Linked DNA regions of Enteractinococcus fodinae. The protein of the gene in region 2 interacts with the protein of the main gene of each other region in a pairwise test. Links are inferred from orthologs where the notes say so. Each region holds a gene or a part of one and is shown on either strand. Other genes may lie near its edges.

Region 1 (3,763 bases), 660 kb from region 2 along the record:
ACAGTGGCGGCTTCAGAAATATCTGTCGGAGATACATGTCCGGGCTGCGAAGCACGCGGTACTAGCAACCAGATCGGCGCGTTTTGGTCAAGATTTTTATCAGCGTCCGCGAGCGCGTCAGTGAGATCTGAGACATCGCCATCATCGCTGCGCCACCACAGGAGCACTGCATCAACGGGCTCTTGGTCTTCTTCTGTGAGGAACTCTTCGCCCAGGGCGTCCTCTAAACCATTCCGAAACTCGAAGTCGATATCTTCATCCCAACCAAGCTCTTGGATCAAATTCCCAACAGCTAGTTCGAGTTCAGCAATATAATGATTGTTATCTGGGTTTTTACCAGACGCCGAGTTGCTCACAACACTCCTTTTACAATTTGTGGATACTCTATTTTTCAAAATTCTTGAGCTATTAGCAACATCATCTCATCATATCGTGCCCCAAGTTTCGAAAGCGGGGGTTTCAGTGAAAGTACTAGCGCGACTGATTGGGTGTATTGCACTACGGACAAGGGTAGAATCCCCATGAGATCCCTTTGACGTAACGCAGCTGATCACAACAGCGATCACCTGCGCGCCTACTAACGACACAACACACCGTCGTTACTGAAAAGAAAGAGGTCACTGTGAGTACAGCTGAAGAAAGCTCCGACATTCTAAGTGGTTTGACCGACCACGCACCAGACAAAGATCCTGAGGAAACATCGGAATGGATTGAGTCCTTCGACGCGCTTGTAGACGCGGCAGGCACCGAACGCGCTGAGTACATCATGCGCCATCTACTACAGCGTGCCGGTACCAAATCAGTCGCCGTCCCGATGGTCACCACCACCGACTATGTCAACACGATTCCGGCTGACCAAGAACCGGAATACCCGGGCGATGAAGAGCTAGAACGCCGCTATCGCAACTATCTACGCTGGAACGCTGCTGCCATCGTCCAGCGTGCACAGCGTGACGGCGTGGGCGTTGGGGGCCATATCTCCTCCTATGCGGGACAAGCAACGCTTTACGAAGTCGGCCTCAACCACTTCTTCCGCGGCCAAGACCATCCTGGCGGCGGGGACCAGATCTTCTTCCAGGGACACTCCTCACCTGGTAACTATGCTCGCGCTTACCTGGAAGGCCGCTTGAGCGAAAAAGAGCTCGACGGTTTTCGCCAGGAAAAATCACAGGCACCAAATGGACTCCCGTCCTACCCTCACCCGAAAATGCTGGACGAGTTCTGGCAGTTCCCCACAGTCTCCATGGGTATTGGGCCTATCAACGCGATCCATCAAGCACAGTTCAATCGCTACATCCACGATCGCGGCATCAAAGACACCTCTGATCAACACGTGTGGGCGTTCCTGGGCGACGGTGAGATGGACGAACCCGAATCGCGCGGTGCTCTCCACGTTGCAGCGAATAGCAAACTGGACAACCTCACGTTCGTGATCAACTGTAACCTCCAGCGCCTCGACGGCCCGGTTCGTGGCAACGGCAAGATCGTCCAAGAACTGGAAGCTTCTTTCCGCGGTGCTGGCTGGAACGTCATCAAAGTTCTCTGGGGCCGTGAATGGGACCCACTTCTGGAAGCAGATGACACCGGAGAACTCGTTCGCATTATGAATGAAACTCCGGATGGTGATTATCAGACATACAAAGCTGAGTCCGGTGGCTTCGTACGTGAGCACTTCTTCGGCCGGTCTTCGACGACTAAAGAGCTCGTTGCCGACATGACCGATGATGAAATCTGGGGCCTGAAACGCGGTGGCCATGACTACAAGAAGGTCTACGCCGCCTACAAGGCAGCTGTCGAATACAAAGGCCGCCCCACTGTCATTCTGGCCCACACGATTAAGGGTTACGGACTGGGGACCGGCTTTGAAGGACGCAACTCGACCCACCAGATGAAAGAACTGTCGATCGACGAAATCAAGGTCTTCCGCGATCGCCACCGCATCCCGATTTCCGATGAAGAAATCGAAAAAGATCAGTACGCCATGCCGTACTACCATCCGGGCCCGGATGCACCGGAAATCAAATACCTCCAAGAACGCCGCAAGAAGCTTGGCGGTTATGTCCCAGAGCGCCGCAAGAAATACGCCCCACTTCCGATGCCCCCGGAATCTACATATAAGCACGCCCGTAAGGGTTCGGGTAAGCAGCAGATCGCTACCACGATGGCCTTTGTTCGACTGCTTCGCGACTTGATGCGGGATAAGAATATCGGCAAGCGTATCGTGCCGATTATTCCGGATGAGGCACGCACCTTCGGGATGGACTCGTTCTTCCCCACCGCCAAGATTTACAACCCGCGCGGTCAGAACTACATGTCTGTGGACCGTGACCTGTTCCTGTCCTATAAGGAATCAACAGAAGGCCAGCTGTGGCACGTTGGCATTAACGAAGCAGGTGCCACCGCCGCACTCACCGCTGCCGGCACGTCCTACTCAACGCACGGCGAGATCATGATTCCGATCTACATCTTCTACTCGATGTTCGGATTCCAGCGCACCGGCGACAGCTTCTGGGCTGCCGCCGACCAGCTGACCCGTGGCTTCGTGATCGGTGCTACAGCAGGTCGCACAACCCTTGCCGGTGAAGGTACCCAGCACATGGACGGTCACTCACCGATCCTGGCTGGCACCAACCCTGGTGTGAAACACTACGATCCGGCCTTCTCATACGAAATCGCGCACATCGTGCGCAATGGCCTTTACGAGATGTACGGCGACCACGACATGGGCGACAAGGTCCGCAACGTCATGTACTACTTGACCGTGTACAACGAGCCCATCACCCACCAGGAAGAGCCAGAAGATCTAGATGTTGATGGTTTGATTCGTGGTATCTATCGCTTCTCAAGCTCTGACATCGGTGGTCCGAAGGTCAACCTCTTCGGTTCCGGCGTGTCTCTGCCATGGGTCATCGAGGCCGCACAGGTCTTAGCTGATGACTGGGGCGTCTCAGCGGATGTATGGTCAGTCACCAGCTGGAATGAACTGCGCCGTGACGCCGTCGCCGCGGAACGCGATCAGTTACTCAAACCAGATCAAGAGCCACGGGTGCCCTACATTACCCAGGTCATGCAAGACACCGAGGGGCCGGTCGTAGCTACGACCGATTTCGCAACACTCTTGCCCGACCAACTCCGCCAATACGTTCCGAATAAATTCGCCACCCTAGGTGCCGATGATTTCGGATTCTCTGACACTCGCGCGGCAGCACGTCGCTACTTCGGAATCGACACCCACTCCGTAGTGGTACGCGCGTTGCAGTTGCTGGAAGAAGATGGCGAAGTCGATAAAGGCACCGCTTCCTCGGCGTTCTCGAAATACCGCCTTGACGATGTGAATGCCGGTACCACTGGAACTGCTGGTGGCGACGCCTAACAACCGCCCCACTTTATGCTCAGGCCGTCGGGACACCCCGGCGGCCTGAGTGTTTTCCAGCACATAAACCAACGGCTGGGATACGATAGGTGCCGTGCCACCTCTCTTCTCCGCAGCAATATCAATCCCTTCCATCAGCCTGTTAAAGAGCGCTGCCTAAATGAAAAATAGCTGGTCAGCTAAAATCCCGAGGCCAGTTTCGGCTGAAGCCAAAGCTGCAGTCCGAGCCCACCTTGGTGAGCTCAAAACCGCAGTATTGCACCAGCTGAACACCTCGCTACCTTGGTTCCGAGAATTACCAGCAAATCAGCGGTCAAGTCTGGGCGAGATCGCACAGCAAGGGCTCACGACGTTTGCGGACTGGTTTGAGCACAGCGAAAGTACGGTCAA
Region 2 (3,346 bases):
TAGCGCCGTTGGACATCGGCCCGTAGACGATATAAGAATGCCCGGTGACCCAGCCGACGTCTGCGGTACACCAGAACACATCGGTTTCGGGCTGTAAATCGAAGGTGTCCCGGGCCGTGGCGGTGACCTGGGTCAGATAACCACCGGTTGTGTGCATAATGCCCTTGGGCGTACCGGTGGTTCCCGAGGTGTAAAGGATAAACAGTGGGTGTTCGGCTTCAACCCAGACCACCTCGTGTGCGGTGGGCTGAGCATCGACGACCTCGTGGAACCACTTGTCGCGGCCTTCAATCCAGTCAATGTTTTCGTCATTGCGTTGTACGACCAGCACGTGGTCGACGCTGTGACCGGGTTCCGCCAGCGCATCGTCGACAATGGGTTTGAGCATATTGGGCTTGCCGCGGCGGTATGAACCGTCGGCGGTGATGACGACTTTGGCTTGGGCATCATCGATACGCGAGCGCAGCGCATCGGCGGAGAAGCCACCAAAGACCACCGAGTGGACCGCACCGATCCGTGCACACGCCAGAATGGATACGACGGCTTCGACCAGCATGGGCAGATAGATTGCCACCCGGTCTCCCGTGGTAACTCCCAGAGCTTCCAGGGCGTTAGCGGTCTGGGACACTCTGTCCTGCAGCTGCGCGTAGGTCACGGTCTTGGTGTCACCTGGTTCGCCCTCAAAGTACAGTGCGACCCGGTCGCCGTTGCCGGCAGCCACATGACGGTCCACCGCGTTATAGCACGCATTGGTGGTGCCATCGGCAAACCAGCGGGCAAACGGCGGGTTTGACCAGTCCAGTACTTCTCTAAAGGGGGTCTGCCAGTACACTTCGTTGCGGGCGCGTGTAGCCCAATATTCCAGGCGATCCCGGTCGGCGTCGGCGTACAGCTCGCGGGCCCGTTGGATCGTTTCGCGTTCATGTGTGGTAACCATGAGACTCCTTCAATTTGTCGTGATCGTCGTCACATCTAGGGTCATGGTAGGGCGTTTTATGATGCTGATCAAAACGGGTATGCGTTGAACGGTCACGTGAGGGCCGGCGAGCGGTCACCGGCTTAGGATAAGAGAGTTGGTCGGTTGAGAGAAGGGGAGCACGTGAGCGACGAAACGCCATTGGCTACGAAGCGTCGAGCCCGGAAAATTTTCCGGGTACTCGGTGAGGTGTTTCCGTACGCCCACGCAGAGCTGGACTTCACCAACCCGTTTGAACTGTTGGTCGCCACGGTCCTGAGCGCTCAGACCACCGATATTCGCGTCAACTCGGTTACCCCCGAGTTGTTTTCCCGCTATCCGGATGCTCAAACCATGGCACAGGCGTCTGAAGTCGAACTGCAAGACATCATTCGGCCCACCGGGTTCTATAAAAACAAAACCCGGGCCCTGCTGGGACTCTCGCAGGCCATCGTCGACGAACACGACGGACAAGTCCCGGGCACCCTGGAAGACCTGGTCAAACTGCCCGGTGTGGGACGCAAAACCGCCTTCGTGGTGTTGGGCAACGCATTTGGCGTGCCAGGTATTACCACCGATACGCACGTGATCCGGTTAGCCAATCGTCTCGGACTGACCGACAGTACCAACGCCAACATCGTGGAACGTGATCTCGCCGCACTGTTTGACCCCAAGGATTACACCGAGCTATCGCACCGGCTGATTTTCTTGGGGCGACGGATCTGTCATGCTAAACGTCCCGCCTGCGGTGCCTGCCCGGTGGCCAAGTGGTGTCCCTCCGCGGGTATCGGTGAGACCAACCCCGAAGCCGCCAAAGCCTTACTATCCTATGAGCTCGCCCCGGGACGCGAACACATCCACCAGGCACTGCTCAACGGTGCCACACGTGCCGAGCTGCGTGCGGCCGGCTATCAATGGGAGGTCTAAATGCAACTTGAAGGCGCACTTGCCGATCTGTTGGCATTAGTTCACACGCACGGTACTGTTCATCCGGAGATCGCCAACCGCGTGACCGTTTCACCGGCGTCAGCCCTACCGCACTATGACCAAACATGGTGGTCCTATAAAGTGCGGCCACTGGAAAACCCGCGGGACGCTTCCGTGCTGTTGCTGTTTGGTTCCATGGATGACCGCCCGGCGACATTCCAGCGAACCATCGTCCCCAAAGAACTCGATGTGTTGCTGACCCAGCGCTCCATGGTGTTACGTAACCACCCGGGCCAGGTGTCATTTCCCGGTGGGGGTCTCGAAGCCCAGGATGCAGACGCAGTTGCTTGTGCTATTCGGGAAACCCATGAAGAAACCGGGGTCGATCCCACCGGCATTATCCCCGTCGGCCACCTCCCAGCATTGCCCTTATCAGTGTCCAACTTCCGGGTAACGCCGGTGGTGGGCTGGTGGCAGCGGCCCAACGAAATGATCACCACCACAGAAGCGACCCGGGTCTTCCGGGTGCCGGTGGGCGATCTAGTGGACCCGAACCTACGAGTTACCGCCGTCGCGTTCGACAAATCCGCCAAACACCGCTTTGGCACCCCAGCCTTCACCGTTGGTGGCACCCTGGTATGGGGTTTCACCGCCATGGTCCTAGACCGCGTACTCCAACTGTTGGGCTGGGCCGAGCCGTGGGACCCGCGATACAAAATCGACATCACCGGTTGGGACGCTACCAAACCTGTACCCCCTGCCTACTTCGATCCGGACCATACCGAGATCGACCTTAGCGGGCAGCGCTAACGGCTCCTTGCTTTCCACAGGGCTGCTGGTGAAACCGGCATTATCCACATCACGCAGCCTGAGCGCCTGAGCGTTGTTGGGTTCGTCAATGCTTAAGGCATGACAACCACGCAACGGAAGCCCACACGGGGCGAGAAAACACCACCGGTCAGCACTGCGACCGTCATGGTGGACACGCAGGGGGCCACACCACAGGCCACGGAATTCGTGTACGCCGTGATCGCGGCCCTGGGTCTAAACCTCGTCGAACTGACCGATACCGGCGAGCAGCCAGTGGCCGCCAGCATCCAAGTCTGGGGCAATACGATTTCAGCGGGTAACCAGCAGTGGCACTATCCCGACCACGAGGCAGCCTTTGAACAGTGGTTGGTCACCACCTGCTTTCGCCGAGTCAAAGACTCCACCGTCTGGGCAGTCGTCCAAACCGGCGTCGAGGTTTTTCCGTTGTTGGCGGCGGCCATGGCATATGCGCATGCCGACGACGGTGCGTTACTTATCGACGCTGACGCCACAGGAAAACTCAGCGAGACCATCCTCGAAGCCTCCGGTCATCGCATCGAACCCCTTACATTCGACCAGGACCTGCCCTCTGCGCATATTTACCTCTTGAACGCCCCCAGATGGCACCATGTCGCCCTGATGTTGGATCCCAAG

The links.
Region 1: the proteins of nth (region 2) and aceE interact in binary tests that used the Escherichia coli proteins (3 or more experiments, as listed by UniProt). The link is inferred for Enteractinococcus fodinae from one-to-one orthologs.

The regions. Positions count from the first base shown.
Region 1 is NZ_JAVDYJ010000001.1:1,258,243-1,262,005, reverse strand. What follows is about bases 315-3,573. They hold aceE (pyruvate dehydrogenase (acetyl-transferring), homodimeric type), read left to right. Parts: upstream 315-622; coding sequence 623-3,373; downstream 3,374-3,573. Other genes in these bases: J2S62_RS05925 (PucR family transcriptional regulator), read left to right, coding at 3,534-3,573; J2S62_RS05935 (DUF3052 domain-containing protein), read right to left, coding at 315-356. Outside these bases: more of J2S62_RS05935, read right to left, coding at 1-314; more of J2S62_RS05925, read left to right, coding at 3,574-3,763. UniProt on the Escherichia coli protein: Component of the pyruvate dehydrogenase (PDH) complex, that catalyzes the overall conversion of pyruvate to acetyl-CoA and CO(2).
Region 2 is NZ_JAVDYJ010000001.1:596,136-599,481, forward strand. What follows is about bases 149-2,990. They hold nth (endonuclease III), read left to right. Parts: upstream 149-1,099; coding sequence 1,100-1,882; downstream 1,883-2,990. Other genes in these bases: J2S62_RS02755 (acetate--CoA ligase), read right to left, coding at 149-937; J2S62_RS02765 (NUDIX hydrolase), read left to right, coding at 1,883-2,692; J2S62_RS02770 (hypothetical protein), read left to right, coding at 2,792-2,990. Also shown: more of J2S62_RS02755, read right to left, coding at 1-148; more of J2S62_RS02770, read left to right, coding at 2,991-3,346. UniProt on the Escherichia coli protein: DNA repair enzyme that has both DNA N-glycosylase activity and AP-lyase activity. The DNA N-glycosylase activity releases various damaged pyrimidines from DNA by cleaving the N-glycosidic bond, leaving an AP (apurinic/apyrimidinic) site.